Regions from separate parts of the Gordonia sp. G4 genome, predicted to be linked through region 2. Evidence: riboswitches for the same ligand, from Rfam matches in the RefSeq annotation. Region 2 holds a riboswitch; the other holds the start of a gene.

Region 1 (6,723 bases), 750 kb from region 2:
TCGCCACCCCGGATCAGATGGCCAAGGTCGGCCGCATCGCGCGTGTCCTCGGACCGCGCGGCCTGATGCCGAACCCGAAGACGGGCACCGTGACCACCGACGTCACCAAGGCCGTCAACGACATCAAGGGCGGCAAGATCAACTTCCGCGTCGACAAGGCAGCCAACCTGCACTTCGTCATCGGCAAGGCCTCGTTCGATCCGGCCAAGCTGGCCGAGAACTACGGCGCCGCCTACGACGAGATCATGCGCGCCAAGCCGTCGGCAGCCAAGGGCCGCTACATCAAGAAGGTCACCGTCTCGACCACCACGGGCCCGGGCATCCCGGTTGACCCGGCGGTCGCCCGCAACTTCGCGGAGGCACCGCAGGCCTGATCTCGCATCAGGCGCACTGACACCCACGAGGGGCCCGGCATTCCGATGCCGGGCCCCTCGTGTTGTGTCTGCGTGGTCCGCTCGCAGCGTTGGGTGGCACTCACGCGTGGTCGGCGAGTATGCGTGTGAGGGCTGCTTCGACTGGGGTCAGGGGTTGGGTGGTGAGGTGCTCCGGCGGTGCCGGTGGGTGGACGAGTTGTCGGTAGGCGAGTTCGAGGCGTCGGCCGCGGTCGCCGTGGCCGATGGCGTCGGGGCGCGACTGGTCTGGGCGCGCCTGGTCGCCGGGCCGGGTGGTCGGTCCGTGAATCTCGTCGCGCACGGTGTTCAAATGTGTCGTGAACCGCCGGGGTATGTCGGGTCGGCGGTTGATGTGTTCGGGGTTGGGTGGCGCGCCGGGTTCGGTGTTCAATCGCCAGACGCAGCGGCCTTCGTCGGGCCCGGACCGTGCGATCCGGGTGGTGTACTGGCCGGGCTGGTCACCGACCATGCGGTTGTGCCGCGGGCAGGCCGGGGCGAGGTCGTCGATGTCGGTGAGACCACCCTTGGCCCAATCCTTGTGGGCGTGATGGAGTTCCACGTGCGTGGCGGGTTGATCGCACCCGGGTGCCGAGCACACTTCGCCGTCGGGGCGGGCGAAGGAGACGAGGCGTTGTTCGCGGGTGGCCAGACGCTTGCCGCGCCCGAAATGCAGCGGGACGGTGGTGGCGTCTTTGAACACCGCCAGCCATGGTTGCGCGTCGGCGGCGAGCGCGATGACATCGGGGATGGGTAGCAGGGTTCCGGTGGCAGTGGTCGCGAGGCCGGCTTCGCGGACAAGGTCGCCGAGGTCGGCTTTGATGATCAGCTGCACGGGCAGGCCGCGGTGCGATGTGCCGAGTGTGCCGTCGGCGAAACCGGCGGTGAGTGCGGCGTCGAGGGCGTCGTGGTTTGTCTGGGCGGGGGTGCGTTGGTCGCGGTCGGCTGCGGTGGCCAGGGCGTCGGGGTTGGCGGTGCCGGCCGGTCCGCGCGGTGAGGCGGGGTCGTCGGGGTTGTTGAGTCCGGGTTTGCCCCAGACCGCGAACATCATCGTGAGTCGGGCGACGAGTTCGGGGGTCAGGGTGCCCGATATCTTGGCGGTGCCGTCGGCACGTTGTCGGCCGATCCACAGGTTGCGGCGTCGTTTGCGTTCGGTGTCGTCGGCCAGGGTGCCGTCGGGGTCGAGGTGGGCGAGCAGGCGCGCGCCGAGTTGGGTGATGTCGGCGGGGGTGTGGGCTTCGGCGATCTCGGCCATCTGTCGTTCGGCAGCCACTTTCACATCGTGGTCGACACCATGAGGGATCTGGTCGAGGACATCGATGACGGCCCGGACGTGGGCGGTGCCGACCCGGCCGTCGGCCAACGCCTCGGCGAGGGTGGGGTGTTCGGGTGGCAGTGCTTCGCCGGTGTGGGTGAGGTGGGTGGCGGTCGCCTCACGCTGGTTGTTGCGGCGCATCGGGTCGGACACCCTCAGTCGGTGGGTGATGAACGCGGTGATGGAGCGGTATCCGGTGCGATGGGGTAGGTCGCGGTCGGCGATGGTGACCATCTGCCGGTCACCGGCGTAGGTGAGGCGGGCGATCGCTTTCTCGGTGTCGGCGGCGACGTCGACGAGTTCGGTATCCGAACACGCGCTCAGGTCGACGGTCTGTAGTTCACCGATCAGCCGGTGCAGTTCGGCGAGGAGTTCGGGCGCCCGCGACGTGGGCAGCGAACCGTCGATGTGCGTGGTGTCGGCCATGACGGTCACCCCCCGAGAACCGTAGCTGCGAATGTACGTTCGAGTGTACACCGAAGTAGACGCACCACCACGCCAAAATCTCTGTTGTGCAAAGCTATTGAGCGACGGCGGTCTGTCGGTGGCTTATGATAGGGCTGCTGACGAGGCCCGTATCCACGAAGGCTGCGTGGTCCACGGGGCCGCAAGCCCGACGTCGGCCTCACTCCAGCCAGTTGTTGCCCCCGAGGTCCAGTTGCGCGACGTCGAGGGTCGGGGTGATCTCGGATTCCGGTGCGAGACCGTGGTTCTCGAGGACGTTGCGCATGATCTCGGCGGCGTCGATGTTGAGTGGGCTCGACACCCACATCGCGTACGGCAGGTTCACGAATCGGTTCTCGCGCACCGCCTTGAGGTTTCGGCTCGCCGGGTTCGACCGGAGCGCGGCGATCTTCTCGTCGACCGACTGGCCGGGATAGTCGACGAACACGATGACGTCGGGGTCGGCGGTGGTGAGGCGTTCCCAGCTGACGGCGGTCCAGGTGTCCTGGATGTCCTCCGTCGCGTTGCGGGCGCCGGCGGCGTCGAGAATGCCCTGCGGGCCGCCGTAGGACCCCGAGGAGAAGATGGTGTCGGAGACGCTGTCGAAGACGAAGACCGTGGGCTTGTCGGCCGGTTGCGGAGCGGCGCGGAGCTTTTCGAGGCGATCGGACACTTCGTCGGCCGCAGCGGCGCCCTGATCCGGGTTGCCGGTGATGGTGCCGATGTTGCGGAGATCGGTGTCGAGCGCGACCCACGGGTCCATGGTGCCGCGCTGGGCCTCGCCTTCCACCTGCCGGCATGCCTCGGACAGCTGGTACACGTCGATGCCGTGGGAGGCGAGGATCTCCGGCGTGATCCCGCGGGACTCGCTCATACCGTAGTTGTATCCGGCGTAGAGCACCTGGGGTTCGGCCGCGACGATGTTCTCGAGAGTGGGGCGTTCGGCCGCGACCTCGTTGAGCGTGTCCACCTGAGGTCCGTACTCGAGCCGCAGGACGTCTTTGTCGCGGGCGAGCGCACTGACCGCCACCATGCTGTCCCGGGCGCCCGCCGCCAGTGCGATCGCGATCATGCCGCCGTCGTTGACGAACAGTCGATCGAGGGGCTGGGGGAATGCGACGTCGGTTCCGCAATTGGTCACGGTCACAGTGTTTTCCGACGCGGCGGTGCTGTCGGTTCCGCAGGCGGTGACAGCGCCCAGGGTCAACGCGGCGACCAGGACGCCTGCGGTCGGGTGGATTCGGAAGGTACGTGTACTCAAGGGTTTTCCTCTCACGGGGTGACTTTCGTCAGAGCTCGGGGGACAAGCGGGTTCGGGGCACAGATGAGGTCGGGGTGTCGAGCAGCAGGTGCGGCAGACCCGTCGACGGGTGCGTGACGACAGTCCCGGACACCTCGAAGACGTTGGCCAGCAGATCCGGCGTCAAGACCTCGACAGGTCGGCCGTGGGCGACCACGCCGCCATCGGAAACCACTGCGACGGAATCGAAGTGGCGTAGCACGAGGTCGAGGTCGTGCATCGCCGCGAGGACGGTGGCGTCGAGTTCGTCGAGGATGTCCATCAGCCGGAGGCGCCAGGCGGCGTCCAGGTGATTGGTGGGTTCGTCGAGCACCAGGATCGGGGTCTGCTGTGCGAGTGCACGGGCGAGGACGACGCGATGCCGTTCGCCGCCGGACAGGGTGGTGCACGAGCGGGTGCCCCAGCCGTCGAGGCCGACCCGCGCCAGCACGTCGGCGACCACCGTCGAGTCGTCGGAACTCCCCGTGGACCAGGCCGACCGGTACGGGGTCCGGCCGAGTCCGACCGCTTCGGCGACGGTCAGTTCGGCGGAGGGCTGTTCTTCCTGACCGACCACCGCGATCGACCGCGCGCGTTGCCGTGACGGGATGCGGTGCAGATCGTCGCCGCCCACGTCGATGGTGCCGGCGACCGGGCGTTCGAGACCGCACAGCGTGCGCAGCAGGGTGGTCTTGCCCGAGCCGTTGGGACCCACGATCGCCAGTCGGGTGCCCGCCGGGACGTCGAGGTGGACATCGCGCAGGATGACGCGCCCGCCTCGCCGGCACGCGAGTGCGTTCGCGCGCAACGCCATCGACGGGTGTCGGGGTGCGTCGGTCATGAGCCCCCGCCGAACACGTACTGGCGTCGACCCATGAGGAACAGGAAGATCGGTGCGCCGATCAGCCCGGTCACGATACCGAGAGGCATCTCCCGAGGCGCGGCGGCGACCCGGGAGATGACGTCGACCCACACCAGGAACAGCGCCCCGCCGCAGACCGCCACCGGCAGCATCGCGCGGTGGGTGGCGCCGACGAGCAACCGGGCGGCGTGGGGAACGATGAGCCCGACGAAACCGATCCCGCCCGCCACCGCGACGAGGACGCCGACGAGGACGCCTTGAATCCCGAACAGCGCGTTGCGCATCGCGCGGACCGGTACCCCCAGTGACGTCGCGGTGTCCGTGCCGGCCGCATAGGCGTCGAGCCACGAATGGATCGCGAGCATCGCCATCACGGTGACCAGCACGACCACCCCCGCGATCTGCACCTTCGCCCACGTGGCGCCGGCGACGCTGCCCAGCATCCAGAACATCACGTTGTCGGCGGCGTGCGGATCGGCGGCGGTGAACACGAGCAGCGACGAGAGCGCCATGAAGGCCGACGACAACACCACGCCGGAGAGGATGAGTCGCAGCGCGGTCAACCCGCCCTGCGCGCGGGCGACCAGGTACACCGTGACGGTGGCCGCGAGTGCGCCGAGAAGCGCCCCGCCGGACAGCGACCACACCCCGAGGCCGGCCAGCACACCGAGGGTCATGACGGCGGTGGCCCCGACCGCCGCACCTGCCGACACGCCCAGCAGGTAGGGCTCGGCCAGCGGGTTGCGGACCAGGGCCTGCATGAGAGCGCCGGCCAGTGCGAGGCCGGCGCCGACGAGCGCGGCCAGGACGGACCGGGGGAGACGGAGATCCCAGATGATCACGGCATGCGCGGTGTCGGGTTCCGCACCGGTGAGGCGACCGACGACGGTCTGCCACACGTCGGCGACGGGAATGGTCTCGGCGCCGAACGCCGTGGCCAGGGCGATGCTGAGGAGGGTGAGGACGAGCAGAACTGCGGCTAGCGGCGTCGAACGGAGTCGCCGAACCGGCGGAGCGGTGGCGATCTCGGTCGTGCCGACGGTACGACGGGACACGGCGGGTACGGCCTTACGGTCTGGGTATCTGTGCGCGAGATACACGGTGGACTCGAGCGAGAGCGGTGGGTATTCGGACTCGGGTTCGTTCGGAACCGGCGCCTTCCCGGGTCTCCCCAGTGGCTTCGTGCCGGTTCCGTCCCCCATACCGCTGCGCGCCAGTCCTGGATTCGCACCAGGTTCCCCGGCACCCGCGCGTGCAGGTGCGACCGTTCTCGGTCGTGAGGCTATCAACATCCACCCGAGCCGGGCGCGGCGCGGGTCGGTCGCCGTGCCCGGACATCCCGGGTGTCACCGCCTAGGCTGGACGCGACGACCTGGCGACGTGACGGCGGAAACGGTGAACCGATGGATGCACGAGACACGAAACTGGCCATCATCGGGGCGGGTGCGGTGGGTACCGCGATCGCCTACTCATCCCTCATCCGCGGGGTGGCGCGGACGATCGCGCTCCTCGACATCAACGCGGCCAAGGTGACCGCCGAAGTGCTCGACATGTCCCACGGACTCGAGTTCGTCCCGCGGGCGGACATCATCGGATCCGACGACGTGTCGGTGTGCGCGGACGCCGACGTCGTGGTGTTCACCGCGGGTGCGAAGCAGAAGCCCGGTCAGTCCCGCCTCGAATTGGCCGAGGCGACAATCGGTCTGACCCGCGCCATCCTCCCGGGTGTCCTGGAGGTGGCCCCGAACGCCATCTATGTGATGGTCACGAATCCGGTCGACATCGTCACCTACGCCGCCCAGGAGATCAGCGGTCTCTCACCCAGCCAGGTCTTCGGTTCGGGCACCGTGCTCGACTCGTCGCGGTTGCGCTTCCTCCTCGCACAGCACTGCGGCGTGGCGGTGCAGAGCGTGCACTCCTACATCGCCGGCGAGCACGGCGACACCGAGATCCCGCTGTGGAGTTCGGCGACGATCGGTGGGGTGCCGCTGACGTCGTGGAAACCGCTGCCCGGCCGGCCGGCGCTGGATGCCGTTGCGCGCGAACGCATCCACCACGAGGTCGTGCACGCCGCCTACACCATCATCGAGGGCAAGGGTGCCACGAACTATGCCATCGGGCTCGCCACGACGCGGATCGTCGAAGCCATCGTGAACAACGAGCACCGGGTGCTGCCGGTGTCGACACGCGCCGACGGCATCGAGGGGCTCGAGGGTGTGTGCCTGTCGTTGCCGACCGTCGTCGACCGAGGCGGTGCGCAGACCCGGCTCGACGTCCCGCTGTCGGACTCGGAACGCGCGGGACTGCTGGCGTCGGCGGAGACGCTGCGAGCGATGCAGGCGCGATTCGGGTTGTAGGACCTAGACGGGCACGGTTGCGCGCAGGAACTCGAGCTGGTCGCCGACGACCTGCTCGAAGTCGTCGCCGATGTAGA
Region 2 (6,723 bases):
CATCCGACCCTGAGTCGGGTTCGGTGATCGCCCAGGCGCCGACCTTCTCCATCGTGACCAGTTCCGGCAGCCAGCGCTTCTTCTGGGCCAGCGTGCCCTTGCCGCGGATCGTCGAGGCGGTGAGCCCCATGCTCACGCCCAGAGATGCGACGAGGCCGAGGCACACACCCGCGAGCTCGATGTTGACCATCATGAACATCGATCCACCCATGCCGCCACCGTCGCCGGAGGACTTCTTCTCCCCCTTGGCTTCCGCCTCGAGTTCCTTCTCGAGCGCATCCTTGGCCATGGCGTCGACACCGAAGCTCGACAGCAGTTTGCGCGTGATGTCATAGGGCGGCAGGACGCCGGACTCGAGCTCGTCGAGATGTGGCCGGATCTCCTTGTCGATGAACGCCCGCAGGGCGTCCCGAACCATCAGATCTTCATCGGACCACTCGAACATCGTCACACTCCCAGACCGGTGTCCGCCCGGGGGCGAACATGTTTCAGTTTCGTCGTCCCCAACTGTGTCAGGAGTCACTGCCGATGTCTAGGTACGTGGTCGCGAATCTGTTCCTTTCACACGTCGGCGCAGGTGTACAGCGTCGCCGGGCGCACCTCGTGCGCGAAGAACCGTCCCGCATCGGTGCACAGCAGCGCCTGCGCCACCGGCATCGCCACCACCACACACCGATCGCCGTGGCGCGTCTGCGCGGCGCGCCAGGCGTGGACGCGGTCGACGAAATCGGAGACGCTCTCGCCCCCATGCGGCCGTGCTCCCGGGTCGGCGAACCACCCGCCGAGTTCGGCCGGATCGATGTCCTCCGGGGTACGGCCCGCCCACGTCCCGACGTCCAGGGTCCGCAGCGCGTCGTCGACGACGAGGTCTGGTGTCGAACCGAGCAACTCGGCGGTCTCCCGGGTCGAGACCTCCGGCCCGCAGGTGTCGACGGATCGGGTCACCGACGCGGCGAGCCGCAGGACGGATGAACGGCCGCGCTCGTCCAGGACCGGATCACCGCCGAATCGCACCGACCGATTCGGGCCGGTGCGACCGGCGGTGATGATGTCCATGTGACCGATCGCCTCAGCCCTGCGAGGACACCGCCGGTGCGCGATCGGCGGTCCGCGATCGCGCCATCGCCCCCAGAAGCAAGGCGAAGACAACGGTGAGGACCGTCCAGAGGATCACCTGGTTGGCGATCGCGTACACCCGGAAATCTCCGATCACGTCACCGGGGAAACCGGGGAACACGATCTGGCCGGCGTCGTTGCGGACCGGTTCGGGGACCTCGCTGAACGACGGCGAGAACGCGAGCACGATCGCGACCCCGACCAGGTAGGCCGCGGTGCCGGCGACCGCCGAGATCAATCCGCCGATCCGCGGGCGCAGCCAGAGTGCGAGGACGACCGCCGCGATCGCGAGGATCACCGACGCGACGGTGATGGTGAGAAAGGCCCCGGTTCGTTCGCCGATCGTTTCGTCGTCGCCGACGGCGGGCGGGTTCGCCGGGTAGGCGAAGAACGGCACGGCGAACACGGCCACGAAACCGATCCCGCCCAGCGCGCCGGCGACCGCTCGCGGATCGGTGGCCGGGTGACGGCTGCCGAGGTAGCTCCACAGCACGGTGAACGCCACCGCGAAGAACGCACCCATACACAGGGCGAAGACGACGTTGCCGACGCCGGCACCGAGGTTCTCCTGCATCGCGCGTGTGAACAGCTCACCGCCCTCACCGTGGGTGTGGCCGCCCGGCTCGGCAGCGTGGGCCAGCGCCTCCTCAGCCTCCGATCGGGCGCCCTCGTAGTCGACGGCCTTGCCGACCACCGGCTCGAGGTAGAACCGGGCGAACACGAACGAGACGATTCCTGCGATCAGACCTGCGAGCAGGCCGGCGCCGATGAACTTCTTTTCCATATTGAGTTCGACTTCCTGTCGGTGTGGCCGGCGAGGCCGGCTCAGTGGCAGGGGAAGCCGAGGAAGTGACGGGCGTCGTGCACGAACTCGTGCACGTGGGTGTCGGAACCGAAGACGGACACGACACCCTGGTCGTACCCGAGGAAGTAGTAGGCGAGTCCGGCCAACAGCACGGTCAGGCTCAGCCAGAGGGCGGTGCTCGCGACCGAGAGGTTCGGTACGGCCAGGGCACGGGCCGGTGCGGCCTGTGCAACCGCGGTGGTACGAGGAGCTGTCATGGTGGGTCCTTTCGCCGATCTCGCGTCGGAGAGTCCGTGGATATGATGCACGCCGGCACGGCATCCTGACTCACGTCTCCCCGTCACCGTCGAAACGTCGACCGCGTCGATGGGCAGCGTTCACAGTGGCGCGACCGTTCCGGACTCTCACCGGATTCCCCGTACAGGCGTGGGATGACTGTATACCGCGTCCTGTCGTACGCGTGCGACATAGTGGAGAGATGCCCCGCGCTTCGGTGCTCGACCGCTTCACCGCCCCCACCCGACGATGGTTCACGGGCGCGTTCACCTCGCCCACGGCCGCGCAGAAGGGCGCCTGGACCTCCATCGCCGACGGCGCGAACACCCTGGTCATCGCGCCGACCGGGTCGGGCAAGACCCTGGCGGCGTTCCTCTGGGCCCTCGACCGGCTCGCCGCCGACCCCGACAGCCGTCCCGCGGGCACCAAGGTCGTCTACATCTCGCCACTGAAGGCACTGGCCGTCGACGTCGAGCGCAACCTCCGCGCGCCGTTGACCGGCATCACCCGCGCCGCCCAGGAACTCAATCTCCCGGAGCCGAACATCACCGTGGGCGTTCGTTCGGGCGACACCTCGGCCGCCGACCGGCGCGCCCTGGTCAAGACCCCACCCGACATCCTCATCACGACCCCGGAGTCGCTGTACCTGATGCTCACCTCGGCCGCGCGGGAGAGCCTCACCGGTGTGGAGGCGATCATCGTCGACGAGGTGCACGCGGTCGCCGCGACCAAACGCGGCACTCACCTCGCGCTGACCCTGGAACGCCTCGACGAGCTGTTGGACAAGCCCGCCCAGCGGATCGGACTCTCGGCGACCGTCCGTCCGCCGGGGGTGGTGGCGGGGTTCCTGTCCGGCGCCGCGCCGTGTCAGGTGGTCAAACCCAAAGCCGACAAGACGTTCGACCTGCGCGTCGACGTCCCCGTCGAGGACATGGCCAACATCCCGCCCCCGGTGTCCGATGCCGATCCCGCCGCGCTGGACGACGCGTTCTCGCCGACCGCCGGTTCGCTGTGGCCGTACGTCGAGGCCTCGATCGTCGACCAGATCGAGGCCAACCGGGCGACGATCGTCTTCGCCAACTCGCGACGGCTGGCCGAGAAACTCACCGCCCGGCTCAACGAGATCCACGCCGAACGCCACGGCGAACCGGCCGAACCGACCGGCAATCCGTCGGTCGCCGGCGGTGCCCCGGCGTTCGTGATGGGCAGCGGCGCGAGCTCCGGCGCGGAGCCGGTGCTCGCCCGCGCACACCACGGCTCGGTCAGCAAGGAGCAGCGCGCCCAGATCGAGGACGACCTGAAGGCCGGACGACTCTCGTGCGTGGTGGCCACCAGCTCACTCGAACTCGGTATCGACATGGGCGCGGTCGATCTCGTGATCCAGGTGGAGTCGCCGCCGTCGGTCGCCAGCGGACTGCAGCGGATCGGTCGCGCGGGACACCAGGTTGGCGAGATCAGCCAGGGCATCCTCTACCCGAAGCACCGCACCGACCTGCTGCACTGCACCGTGACCGTCAGCCGGATGCTCGACGGGGCGATCGAGGAGATCAAGGTTCCCCAGAACCCCCTCGACATCCTCGCCCAGCAGACCATCGCGGCCGCAGCGGTCGACGACCTCGAGGTGGACCACTGGTACGACGTGGTGCGGCGAGCGGCGCCCTACCGCGAACTGGGCCGAGGCGTCTTCGACGCGACCCTCGACCTGATCGCGGGACGTTTCCCGTCCGACGAGTTCGCTGAGCTGCGCCCCCGGGTCAACTGGGACCGCGACGCCGGAGTCATCACCGGCCGCCGCGGAGCCCAGCGCCTCGCGGTCACCTCGGGCGGTTCGATCCCCGACCGCGGCCTGTTCGGCGTGTTCATGGTCGGCGAGAAGGCCACTCGCGTGGGCGAACTCGACGAGGAGATGGTCTACGAGTCGCGGGTCGGCGATGTGTTCGCCCTGGGGGCGACCAGCTGGCGAATCGAGGACATCACCCACGACCGCGTCCTGGTCTCGCCCGCGTTCGGTCAGCCGGGCCGGTTGCCGTTCTGGATCGGCGACGCGAAAGGACGACCCGCCGAACTCGGGGCCGCGATCGGCGCGTTCACCCAGTCGATCGCCGATCCCGGGAAGCTCGACGACCACGCGGATCGCCTGGGACTGACCGAGAACGCCCGCACCAACCTCGCGACACTCATCGCCGAACAGCGCGAGGCGACCGGCCACCTGCCCACCGACCGCACGCTGGTCGTCGAACGGTTTCGCGACGAGCTCGGCGACTGGCGAGTGATCCTGCACTCCCCCTACGGTTTACGTGTCCACGCACCATGGGCGAGTGCCATCTCGCAGCGGCTGCTGGAGACGCTGGGGATCGAAGGCGCGACCACGGCCTCCGACGACGGCATCATCCTGCGCATGCCCGACACCGACGACGCCCCACCCGGAGCGGACATGTTCCTCCTCGACCCGGACGAGGTCGAGCAACTCGTGACCGACGGGCTCGCCGACTCGTCGATGTTCGCGTCCCGGTTCCGCGAATGTGCCGCACGCGCACTGCTGTTGCCCCGACGGGATCCGGGGCGGCGCGCCCCGCTGTGGCAACAACGGCAGCGCAGCGCGCAACTGCTGTCCGTCGCATCGAAGTTCCCCGATTTCCCGATCGTGCTCGAGGCGGTTCGCGAATGCCTGCAGGACGTCTACGATCTCCCCGCGCTCCTCGATCTGCTGACCCGCATCCGCACGCGCCGGATCCGGGTCGTGGAGACCGAGACACAGAGCCCGTCTCCCTTCGCCGCCTCGCTGCTTTTCGGGTACGTGGGGGCGTTCATGTACGCCGACGACGCTCCGCTCGCCGAGCGCCGAGCGGCCGCACTCTCCCTCGACACCAGCCTGCTCGCACAACTGCTCGGACGCGTCGACCTGCGGGAACTGCTCGACCCGGCCGTCATCGCCGAGGTGATCGCCCGGCTCCAGCGCCTGTCCCCCGAACGCCAGGCCCGCGACGCCGAGGACGTCGTCGACCTGTTGCGGTGGCTGGGGCCCCTCACCACCGAGGAGGTCGCGGCCAGGTACCGCGGCGAGACTCCCGCGCCCGAACTGCTCACCGAACTGCACCGCGTCGGGCAGATCATCTCGGTGAACCACAACGCTCGCGCCCTGTGGGCCGCGATCGACGACACCGCCCGCCTCCGCGACGCGCTGGGGGTTCCGGCGCCGCTCGGCATCCCGGCGGCCTACCTCGAACCGGTGCCCGATCCGGTCGGGGACCTGATCGGCCGTTACGCCCGCACCCACGGCCCGTTCACCGTCCCGGAGGCCGCCGCGGCCCTGGGTGTCGCCACCGGGGTCGTGCGCGACACCCTGAACCGCCTCGCCGCGGAACGACGCGTCGTCGAAGGCGATTTCCTGCCGGAGAGCGGCGCCGACACCGCCCCCCGCGAGGGCCAGTGGTGTCACACCGACGTGCTCGGTCAGATCCGCCGAGGCTCGCTCGCCGCGAGCCGCGCCGAGGTGGCACCGGTGGGCACCGACGTACTCGCCCGTTTCCTCGCCGACTGGCAGCACGCCTCGCCGGGCACGCAACTGCGGGGAGTAGACGGGGTGGCGACGGTGATCGACCAGCTGGCGGGGTTCCCGCTCCCGGCGTCGGCGTGGGAGTCACTGGTCCTGCCCGCCCGGATCTCCGACTATGCACCGCCCATGCTCGACGAACTGCTCAGCGCCGGCGAGGTGATCTGGTCCGGCCACGGTCGGATCGGGAACTCCGACGGCTGGGTGGCCCTGCATCCGGCGGACGTCGCGGTGCTCACGCTGCCCGACGCCGACGAGATCGACACGACCCCGGTGCACGACGCGGTCACGGCCGCTCTCGAACCCGGTGGTGCACTGCGATTCCCGCAGATCGCCGCCGACATCAGCACCGGCACCGCCACGCCGGCCGCCGACATCGAGAGCGCGCTGTGGGACCTCGTATGGGCCGGACAGGTCAGCAACGACAGCTTCGCGCCCGTCCGGGCACTCCTGCAGCCACGGCGCAGCCCGTCCGCACCGCGCTCGGCCCCGGCTCATCGGGCACGCGGGCGCGCACCGCGGCTCCGCGCCGGTCGTCTGTCGGCCCGGTATCTGACCGAGCACTCCACGTCGCCGCCGGTGTCGCCGACGGCGAGCGGTCGCTGGTTCGCTCTCGACCACCCCTCGACCGAACCGACGATCGCCACGCAGGGCCTGTGTGACCAGTTGCTCACCCGGTACGGCGTGATCACGCGCGGGAGCGTCGTCGCCGAGGAGGTCACCGGGGGCTTCGCGCGGGTGTACAAGGCGCTCACCGTCTTCGAGGACAACGGACACGTCCGTCGCGGCTACTACGTCGACGGTCTCGGCGGAGCACAGTTCGCCTCGCCCGCCACGGTCGACGAGTTGCGCCGGCATGCACTCCCCGATCGCAAACCGCCCCGCGAGGCCACGGTGCTGGCCGCGACGGATCCGGCCAACCCCTTCGGGGCCGCGCTGGAGTGGCCGCGGTCCCGCGACACCGACGCCGGCC

What was found. A riboswitch is a leader RNA that binds a small molecule or an ion and turns the genes downstream of it on or off. The one in region 2 is predicted to bind cobalamin.
Region 1: linked by a shared signal. The riboswitch ahead of AC3B5T_RS12090 (FecCD family ABC transporter permease) and the one ahead of AC3B5T_RS15470 (CbtB domain-containing protein) in region 2 are both predicted to bind cobalamin.

Annotation. Positions count from the first base shown of each region.
Region 1 is NZ_CM173442.1:2,699,186-2,705,908, forward strand. It holds gene rplA (50S ribosomal protein L1) at 1-374, shown strand, start outside; gene AC3B5T_RS12075 (HNH endonuclease signature motif containing protein) at 475-2,130, opposite strand; gene AC3B5T_RS12080 (ABC transporter substrate-binding protein) at 2,330-3,355, opposite strand; gene AC3B5T_RS12085 (ABC transporter ATP-binding protein) at 3,438-4,268, opposite strand; gene AC3B5T_RS12090 (FecCD family ABC transporter permease) at 4,265-5,344, opposite strand; cobalamin riboswitch at 5,392-5,573, opposite strand; gene AC3B5T_RS12095 (L-lactate dehydrogenase) at 5,693-6,646, shown strand; gene AC3B5T_RS12100 (alpha/beta hydrolase) at 6,650-6,723, opposite strand, start outside.
Region 2 is NZ_CM173442.1:3,447,053-3,453,775, reverse strand. It holds gene AC3B5T_RS15485 (acyl-CoA dehydrogenase family protein) at 1-445, opposite strand, end outside; gene AC3B5T_RS15480 (histidine phosphatase family protein) at 562-1,056, opposite strand; gene AC3B5T_RS15475 (CbtA family protein) at 1,070-1,900, opposite strand; gene AC3B5T_RS15470 (CbtB domain-containing protein) at 1,942-2,178, opposite strand; cobalamin riboswitch at 2,216-2,383, opposite strand; gene AC3B5T_RS15465 (ATP-dependent helicase) at 2,400-6,723, shown strand, end outside.